3 regions of the Vibrio floridensis genome follow, and region 3 is predicted to be linked to each of the others. Evidence: predicted binding sites of a transcription regulator. Region 3 holds the regulator's gene; each other region holds the start of a gene.
The links. Region 3 encodes PurR, which represses purine synthesis genes. Its sites were predicted from a motif close to TNANGNAAACGTTTNCNTNA; they were not measured.

Region 1 (3,290 bases), on a different contig from region 3:
ATCGCAGGGCCGCCAAGAACAATCAAACTTGCACCGACAGGGATCTCTTTCTTCTGTACGTGCTCGTCACGAATGTTACCCATACCACCAGCAATCATGATTGGCTTGTGGTAGCCACGCACTTCTTCACCTGCGTGTGACGTCACTTTCTCTTCGTAAGTACGGAAGTAACCAAGGAGGTTTGGACGACCAAATTCATTGTTGAATGCCGCGCCACCAAGCGGGCCTTCAAGCATGATGTCAAGGGCGTTGACGATACGACCTGGCTTACCGAAGTCCGTTTCCCATGGCTGTTCAAAGCCAGGAATACGCAAATTCGAGGTGGTAAAGCCAACCAGACCCGCTTTTGGCTTACCGCCAATACCGGTTGCGCCTTCGTCACGAATTTCACCACCAGAACCGGTTGACGCACCTGGCCATGGTGAGATTGCGGTTGGGTGGTTGTGCGTCTCTACCTTCATCAAGATGTGCGCATCTTCGTGATGGTAGTTGTATTGACGCGTTTCAGGATCAGGGAAGAAACGACCCACTTTTGAACCCGTCATTACCGCGGCGTTATCTTTGTAGGCAGACAGCACGTGATCTGGCGTTGTTTCAAAGGTATTTTTGATCATCTTAAACAGCGATTTTGGCTGTTCCACACCGTCGATCGTCCAATCGGCGTTAAAGATCTTGTGACGACAGTGCTCAGAGTTGGCCTGAGCAAACATCATCAGTTCGATGTCATTTGGATTACGGCCAAGCTTCGTAAAGTTCTCCACCAAGTAATCAATTTCATCTTCTGCCAGTGCGAGGCCAAGTGAAACGTTTGCTTCCTCAAGCGCAAGACGACCTCCAAAAAGGATGTCAACTTGCGTCATCGGGGCTGGTTGCGCCACGCTAAACAGTGCAGAGGCAGCGTCCAAATCAGTAAACACCACTTCCATCATGCGATCATGAATAATGCTTTTTACGATGTTGATTTGCTCGCTAGAAAGCTCTGAAGACGACTCAACATAGTACGCTGTGCCGCGCTCTAAGCGCTTCACTGCGTTAAGGCCGCAGTTTTGTGCAATGTCTGTCGCTTTTGATGACCAAGGAGAGATGGTGCCAGGACGAGGCGTGACCAGCAATAAGAGACCTTGAGGCTCATGCTCTTCGATAGTTGGGCCGTAAGTTAGAAGTTTCTCAAGCTTTTCCAACGCTTCTGCGTCTAACTCAGAGGTCAGATCCGCAAAGTGCATGAACTCGGCATAAATGCCAGTGACAGGCAGATCTTGTTCACGACAAAGTTCCAAAAGTTTATTAACTCGAAACTCAGAAAGAGCTGGGGAGCCACGCAAAATTCTCATGTGCTTAGGTCTCTTATGCAATTGATTAAGGTGATATTGGAATAAATTCAGTGGGTTATACTGTTTTACTTCGAACTTATGCCGATTGCACCTCTCTGTTGCGGGCGCATTATATAGCAATTGTTTTTGTGATGTAACACCAAAAGCAACCGTTTGCGTCACTTTTTTTGTCAAATTTGAAATACAACCAAAATGTGGAAGCAATAAAAACATGTACAATTCTGCTGTTCGCTTTTTCTTTGCCTACCCTGCGCGCTTTGATATAAAGAGACCAACAGATTTTTGAGAGCAGACTGAATGCCAATACTTAATCTTCACCAACTACGTAACGCTCTGTTTATTCTTGCGACTTCTCTCTTTCTCGCAGGATGCCAAATTGAATCTAAACCCGCCAGCGAGTTGGATCAGATCAAACAACGAGGCGTTCTGCGTGTTGGCACTCTCAATAATCAACTCTCTTACTACATTGGCCCAGATGGTCAAGCCGGTTTGGATTATGAGCTGGCAAGACAATTTGCCGACGAGCTTGGCGTAAGGCTAGAGATCAAAACGGCATTTCGCCAATCAGAACTCTTTCCGATGCTAAAACGTGGTGATATTGACCTCGTCGCGACGGGATTAAGCCAAACCCCACGCGTGATTAAGCAATTTCGTCCAGGCCCCAGTTATTACTATGTAAGCCAAGTGGTGGTGTACAAGAATGGTGCTCTGAGGCCAAGAAACCTAAAGCAGCTGATTGAATATCAAAACGCTAAAACCACACCGGATGGCGAGGAGTCGAATGAGCTTGCCGCTGCGCAAACTCTACAGGTCGTTAAACAATCGCAAAATGTCACTTTGCTCAAGTCGTTGCAAAATGAGTACCCTGAGCTAAAGTACACCACTGTATCGGATGCCGACAACTACGATTTGTTGCGCCGAGTTTCAGCAGGCGAACTGCGCTTTGCGATTAGCGATTCCATTGAGCTCTCACTTGCGCAGCGTTTGTATCCCGATCTCGCGACTGCGTTTGAGGTCACCGAAGACCAACCTGCATCTTGGTTCGTTCGTCGCTCTCCTGACGAATCGCTTTATGCTTTGATGATTGAATTCTTCGGGGACATCAGCCAATCTGGTGAGCTTGCTCGATTAGAAGAGAAGTACATTGGTCACATTGGTACCTTCGATTATGTCGATACGCGCGCGTTTATTCGAGCGCTAGACAGTAAGTTGCCTCAATGGGCACCGCTGTTTGAACAATATTCTGCCGAGTTTGACTGGCGCTTGATTGCTGCGTTGGCTTATCAAGAATCGCATTGGAACCCGTTAGCGAAATCGCCAACGGGGGTTCGTGGCATGATGATGCTTACCCTGCCAACCGCACAAAGTGTCGGCGTCAAAAACCGTTTAGATCCAGAACAATCGATTCGAGGGGGTGTAGAGTATTTGCGCCGTATTGTCGCGCGAGTACCAGAATCCATCCCCCAACATGAGAAAATCTGGTTTGCCCTCGCATCGTATAACGTTGGCTTTGGCCATATGATGGACGCTCGCCGTTTGACAAAAAAACAAGGAGCCAATCCGGATTCTTGGGCTGATGTGAAAGAAAGGCTGCCTCTGCTAAGACAGAAAAAGTACTTCAGCCAAACTCGCTACGGTTATGCCCGTGGAGACGAGGCGAAAAATTACGTTGAGAATATTCGCCGCTACTACCAAAGCATCATTGGCCATGTAGGACAAAACTCTCTAATTGCCAGCGATCAAGAGGGCGAAATTCAAGTGATTCCGCCACTCGAAAATGAAGAGTTGGCCGCGGTTAATGATGTTAGTGAATCCGCAACCGGCTCGTTAGCACAAGATACGGTTGTCAGCCAAGCAGAAGGCAACGTACCGACCAACCAATAACCACCACATAGGAAGCGATTTTTGTAAAAGTCGATTGCTTTTTAGCAACGACTTTATCTAAAATCGCTCTCCTGA
Region 2 (3,290 bases), on a different contig from region 3:
GTTTTCAAACAATCAAAAAGTATCTTCTTTAAAACGATGAAGGTGCGTCGTATTTACGATCAAAAAAACCAAACGCTTCTCTATCTCTCCTACACCACCAAAGAGACAGAAGGCAGTTTCAAACACAGTCTGTCGTCTGTTCCTTTGTGGGGCACAGAAGCCTATCAGCAGGGTGAGACGAATCTCGCGACAACACAGTAGTTTCCTTTTGAACTTCGCTTGGCCGAGCAAAACTTACTCGGCCAGCTTTTGAAGCAACAAAATAGCCTTGTTTCAAAAAATCTGTGATATCATGCGCCTCCTTTTTCCTCAAGCAATCACTAGTATGAAGTTTCCTGGTCAGCGAAAATCTAAACATTACTTCCCTACCAACACTCGAGATCCACTTGTTTCTGAGCTCAAAGTAGCACCAAAACTTTACCGTCCAACCATTGTTGGCGTAGGCCAGACCATTGTCGATATCGAAGCTCGTGTGGACGATGAATTCTTAGCAAAATATGATTTAAGCAAAGGACACTCGCTAGTTCTTGAAGAAAGCAAAGCGGACGCATTATATGAAGAACTCGTAGAACGCGGTTTGATCACTCACCAATACCCAGGTGATACGATTGGTAATACGCTTCACAATTACTCGGTACTTGCCGACAGCAAATCCGTGTTGCTGGGTGTGATGTCGAAAAACATCCAAGTTGGTTCATACGCCTACCGTTATTTATGCCGCACATCTTCGCGTATGAATCTCAACCACCTGCAAACCGTTGATGGGCCAATTGGTCGCTGTTACACACTGATTTCAGAAGATGGTGAGCGTACCTTCGCCATCAACGAAGGTCACATGAATAAACTGGCACCAGAGAGCATTCCGGAGGAAGTCTTCGAGAAAGCCGCCGCTCTGGTTGTTTCATCGTACTTAATGCGTGGAAAGCCAGAAGATCCGATGCCTCAAGCGGTGCAACGCGCCATTGAATATGCCAAAAAGCATCAAGTCCCTGTTGTGTTGACCTTAGGCACAAAGTACGTCATTGAAGGGAATCCTGAGTGGTGGCAAGAGTACATTCGTGAAAACATCACGGTTGTGGCAATGAATGAAGAGGAAGGTCAAGCACTGACAGGTGAATCAGATCCTCTCAAAGCCGCTGATAAAGCATTGGATTGGGTTGATTTAGTACTGTGTACTGCCGGCCCTGATGGCCTTTACATGGCAGGCTATACAGACGAAGATGCAAAACGCGAAACCACTCACGATCTTTATCAAGGCGAGATTGAAGGGTTTAACTTGTATGAGTTTAGCCGTGCGATGCGTCGTAGCGATTGCAAAGACCCAATTCGAGTGTATTCACACATCGGCCCTTACCTTGGTGGCCCTGCAGAAATTAAAAATACCAATGGCGCTGGCGATGGTGCGCTTTCAGCCCTACTGCATGATATGGCCTCAAACGCATTCCATATTAAAAATGTACCTAACTCAGAAAAGCACCAGCATATTTGCCTTACTTATTCGTCCTTGTCGCAAATTTGTAAATATGCAAACCGAGTGAGCTATGAAGTCTTGACCCAGCACTCCCCTCGCCTATCTCGTGCATTACCTGAGCGCGAAGACAGCTTGGAAGAAGCTTACTGGGATAGATAATTCCGTACTAAATACTATTAAGGCTGCAAATTTGCAGCCTTTTCTTTTTGATCTAAACCAATATTTATCAAATTAGACTACGTTGTAGCACAGCTCGGACTATATAATACTTTACTCAGTTAAGCATTTGAGTATCATGCCAGCGCAAACGTTTGCGTGATTGTTTAATAAGGGTTTTGCATGCTTTCCGATATCGATATTTGCCGTACAACACCACTTCAAGCCATAGCAGAAATAGCGACAAAAGCGGGGCTTCGTGCTGAAGAGTTCGAAACCCACGGTTTATATAAAGCAAAAGTATCAGCGAAGTGCGTACAACGTCTAAGAGACAAAGCAGATGGCAAGCTGGTTTTAGTCACCGCGATCACCCCAACCCCATTAGGGGAAGGAAAAACCGTTACCACGATAGGACTTGCTCAAGGACTGCATGCACTGAATCAGTCAGTCATGGCTTGTATTCGTCAACCATCAATGGGTCCTGTATTCGGTGTGAAAGGGGGTGCTGCTGGTGGTGGCTACTCGCAAGTTGCACCGATGGACGAACTCAATTTGCACCTTACCGGGGACATTCATGCGGTCACCGCAGCTCATAACTTGGCTGCTGCGGCCATTGACGCTCGTATTTATCATGAGCAACGCGCAGGTTACGAAGCCTTTGAAGCTCGCACTGGCCTAAAAGCACTCAAAATAGATCCTAGTCGCGTAGTTTGGAAACGCGTGATGGACCATAACGACCGAGCTCTGCGTAAAGTTATGGTGGGTTTGAATGAGGCAGGCAAGACCATCAATGGCTTTGAGCGTGAAGAAGGTTTCGATATTTCAGCGGCCTCCGAACTGATGGCGATTTTAGCGCTTTCGAAAAATCTGCAGGATATGCGCTTACGCATTGGCCAAGTCGTGCTGGCTTACAATGTTCAAGGTGAGCCTGTCACCGCAGAGCAGTTGCAGGTCGCTGGGGCGATGACGGTAACGTTAAAAGACGCAATTAAACCCACGTTAATGCAAACACTTGAAGGTGTCCCAACCCTTATCCATGCTGGTCCGTTTGCTAACATCGCGCATGGAAACTCCTCAATTATCGCCGATGAAATCGCGCTAAAACTATCCAGTTACGTTGTCACCGAAGCGGGTTTCGGATCTGACATGGGGCTAGAGAAAGCGTGTAACATAAAATCCTCCACATCGGGCAAGTCTCCAGATTGTGTGGTGCTTGTTGCAACACTAAGAGGGTTAAAAGCCAATTCTGGCCTTTATGACCTCAAACCAGGCATGCCTCTGCCCGACGCTCTGTTTTCTGTTGACTCTCCAGCCCTGGTTGCCGGTTTTAGTAATTTGCAGTGGCACATTGAAAACGCAAAAAAATATGGCTTGCCTGTCGTGGTAGCCATTAACCGTTTCCCACAGGACTCGAATGAAGAATTGATGCAACTCGAATCGATGATTCATCAGTTTGACACCACCGTGCGTGTCGCCATTAGCGAAGGCTTCGCCAAAGGCGGAAAAGGGATGGAAGCAGTTGCCAGAGAAGTGATCGAAGCGTGCGCTGAGCCTGTGAACTTTATGCCGCTGTATCAACCCGAGCAAACTCTACGCGAAAAAATTAACGCGGTTTGTAAAAAGGGCTATGGTTGTGGCGAAGTTGAGTTCACTACCGAAGCAG
Region 3 (3,290 bases):
CTGGTAAGTTAATGTCTAACATCACCAAATCAACGCAGCTATTTTGCAAAATATGGCGCATCTCAGCACCACTTTCCGCTTCACTTACTGTGTAACCTTCTTTTTGAAAATAACCCGCAAGTTTACTGCGAGTCACTACATCATCTTCTACGACTAATACGTGATAGCTCATTTACACCACTTCATGTCATTTCTGTCTACACGGGCAGACATTCTATTCATAACTAGTAACATTTCTAGTCATACTTCGTTTGAAATGCAAGTATCTTGATTTTTATTGATTCAAAACAAGCTTAATATCAAGCTATTAATAAGCATAATTATCTTTATATTTTTCTTAACAATAGGCGTTATTGCTATTCATTTTTTTTGGTTACACTTATAGGAGATTGATTTAGGAGCGATAAATGATGCAAGAGATAAAAGCCTTTAATGAAAAACGTGCGGAAATATATTGGTGGCTTTCCAGCTTGTTTGCCAAAGAACTGACACAGAAAGAGCTCGATAAATATCAAAGCATGGAAATTAGAGCGTTTTTAACTGGATTGGCTGAGAACGATTCGCTACGTCCATCGATTGATGACTTTGTCGATGCCCTCAATCGTCTGGTTGACCGTCAAGATGCACAACTGGAATTATCCGCGGATTTTTGTGACCTGTTTTTGAAAACCGCAAAACACGGTGCGCTTCCATACGCATCAATTTATCTCACAAAAGATGGCCTGCTTAATGGTGAGCCGGCACAAAAAATGGACGCTTGGCTTCAAAAACATGGCGTACAGGTCAATCAACAATTGAATGAACCTGCCGATCACTTGGCCATCATGCTCGATTTTCTTGGCAACCTCATCATTCGCTCCAATGAACTTGAACAAGAGCGTCACATGGAAGAAGCGTTTGTCGAACAAAACGACTTTCTCCAAGAAATGTTACTCTCTTGGCTTCCAAGCTTTGCTGTTCGTGCAAAGGAATGTGATGAATTTGGTTTCTATTCCAGTGCGATAAAACTACTTGTCGCATTTTGTAAGCTGGACAGCGACTATTTAGTTGGATAATAATTACGCCCTTATCAATAGAGCAAACACTCGGTTACACTTTAACCACTAAAGTGTGAACGCGGATACAGATTTCGCGGTTCGATTAGGTTGCCAGCTTTGCCGTCACAGTCTAAAATTGAGACCGCAATCGATAAAACATGATTTTAATGCAAACCGCTGAAACACAGCGGTTTTTGTGTTTTTTTAAGCTAAGCTGCTGCTTTTCTAGTGTGTCTTCTTTTAAGGCGAAATCGGAGAAAGGTAGCAAACCGTGTTGCCACGAATGTACTTCATTTCAACTGGCAACCTAGGACAGGACAATACCTATGGCCACAATAAAAGATGTCGCACGTCTCGCTGGCGTATCAACTACAACGGTTTCTCACGTAATCAATAAAACCCGATTCGTGGCTGAAGCCACTCAAGAAAAAGTCATGAAAGCGGTTGACGAGCTCAACTACGCACCGAGCGCAGTGGCTCGTAGCTTAAAGTGCAACACCACCCGCACTATTGGTATGCTGGTTACGCAATCTACCAACTTGTTCTTTTCTGAAGTGATTGATGGCGTAGAAAGCTACTGTTACCGTCAAGGCTACACACTAATTCTTTGTAATACTGGCGGTATCTACGAGAAGCAACGTGATTACATTCGTATGCTTGCGGAAAAACGCGTAGATGGCATTTTGGTGATGTGTTCAGACCTCACCGAAGAACTACGCGAAATGCTTGATAAGCATGCAGATATTCCTAAAGTGATTATGGACTGGGGCCCAATCAGCTCACAAGCCGATAAAATTATCGATAACTCAGAGGAAGGTGGCTACTTGGCCACTAAGTACTTGATTGAAAATGGTCATACAAAAATTGCGTGTTTAAGTGGTCACTTTGAAAAAGCCGCGTGCCAAGAGCGCATCCAAGGCTTTAAACGTGCGATGAAGGAAGCCAATATCACAGTCAACGAAGATTGGATCCTTGAAGGGAACTTCGAATGCGACACGGCAGTGATGGCAGCTGACAAGATCGCGTCGTGGCAAGATCGCCCAACGGCAGTCTTCTGCTTCAACGATACCATGGCACTGGGTTTGATGAGCCGTCTTCAACAACTAGGGCTTCGTATTCCAGAAGACATCTCTGTGATCGGCTACGACAATATCGAGTTGGCAGAATACTTCTCGCCACCATTGACAACAATCCACCAGCCAAAACGTCGTGTCGGTAAAAATGCATTTGAGATCCTTCTCGAGCGTATTAAGGATAAAGAGCACGATAAGCGTATATTTGAAATGCACCCAGAGCTCGTTATTCGCGACACAGTTAAAAAAATCAATTAGTTAACACTAATATTCTAAAGCATCCAAGTCTGGGTGCTTTTTTTTATTCTTAGTAAGTGATTTGTTAAGTCAAATTCTGTTCAGTTCTTAAAATCGAGCACTCATTCACTTAACTGCAGCTATTACTTGAAGCAATGTCACACTTTTAATCTCAAAATGTGATGTTACTCCAATAGAAATCGTATTCTTTAAGTGTCACGCACAGGGCAAACCATCTGAAAAGGTGGGACGCAAAGCCTCCGGCCTAAACCATTCATAATTTGGTAGGTAGCGGGGTTACCGATGGCAAAAATGCATAACAACAAGTTTACCCATTAATGACATTGTATTTGCATTGGTTTGCTAATCTCTCGGACCTGATTTGGTGGCGTAATTGTAATTACACCGAGATAACACATCATGGATAAACCGATACTCAAAGATTCAATGAAGCTTTTTGAGCAACTTGGTGCGATAAAGTCTCGCTCTATGTTTGGCGGGTTCGGCCTTTTTGCAGATGAGACGATGTTTGCGCTCGTTGTCAAAGACCAGCTTCATATTCGCGCGGATCAAAAATCGACATTACTTTTCGAAAAGAAAGGACTAAAACCATACGTTTACACCAAGCGTGGGTTTCCAGTTGTCACTAAGTACTACGCGATCTCTGATTCGCTTTGGCAAGACCAAAATGCGCTTCTGTCCGTAGCGAAACAGGCACTAAAGAGTGCAAATAGTGACAAGCAGCAACAAGCAACTGCAAAACCGGATAGACTTAAAGACCTCCCTAACCTACGTTTAGCCACCGAACGAATGTTGAAGAAGGCAGGTATTGAAACCGTAGAACAGTTGGAATCGCAGGGCGCTGCTCGCGCGTATCAAGCGATTAAAAACACACACACGGGCTCAGTCAGCTTAGAGCTGTTGTGGGCACTTGAGGGCGCAA

Region 1: the regulator PurR is predicted to act here: its motif matches at 1,473-1,492, upstream of purL (phosphoribosylformylglycinamidine synthase).
Region 2: the regulator PurR is predicted to act here: its motif matches at 1,771-1,790, upstream of LZU85_RS04180 (formate--tetrahydrofolate ligase).

The regions. Positions count from the first base shown of each region.
Region 1 covers NZ_JAKGCY010000006.1:183,865-187,154, reverse strand. Annotated here, with positions in the region: gene purL (phosphoribosylformylglycinamidine synthase) at 1-1,331, opposite strand, end outside; gene mltF (membrane-bound lytic murein transglycosylase MltF) at 1,629-3,215, shown strand.
Region 2 covers NZ_JAKGCY010000001.1:991,373-994,662, forward strand. Annotated here, with positions in the region: gene LZU85_RS04170 (CreA family protein) at 1-201, shown strand, start outside; gene LZU85_RS04175 (inosine/guanosine kinase) at 326-1,630, shown strand; gene LZU85_RS04180 (formate--tetrahydrofolate ligase) at 1,811-3,290, shown strand, end outside.
Region 3 covers NZ_JAKGCY010000002.1:100,056-103,345, reverse strand. Annotated here, with positions in the region: gene torR (two-component system response regulator TorR) at 1-172, opposite strand, end outside; gene torD (molecular chaperone TorD) at 408-1,055, shown strand; gene purR (HTH-type transcriptional repressor PurR) at 1,364-2,368, shown strand; cyclic di-GMP riboswitch class I at 2,564-2,652, shown strand; gene LZU85_RS04815 (TfoX/Sxy family DNA transformation protein) at 2,768-3,290, shown strand, end outside.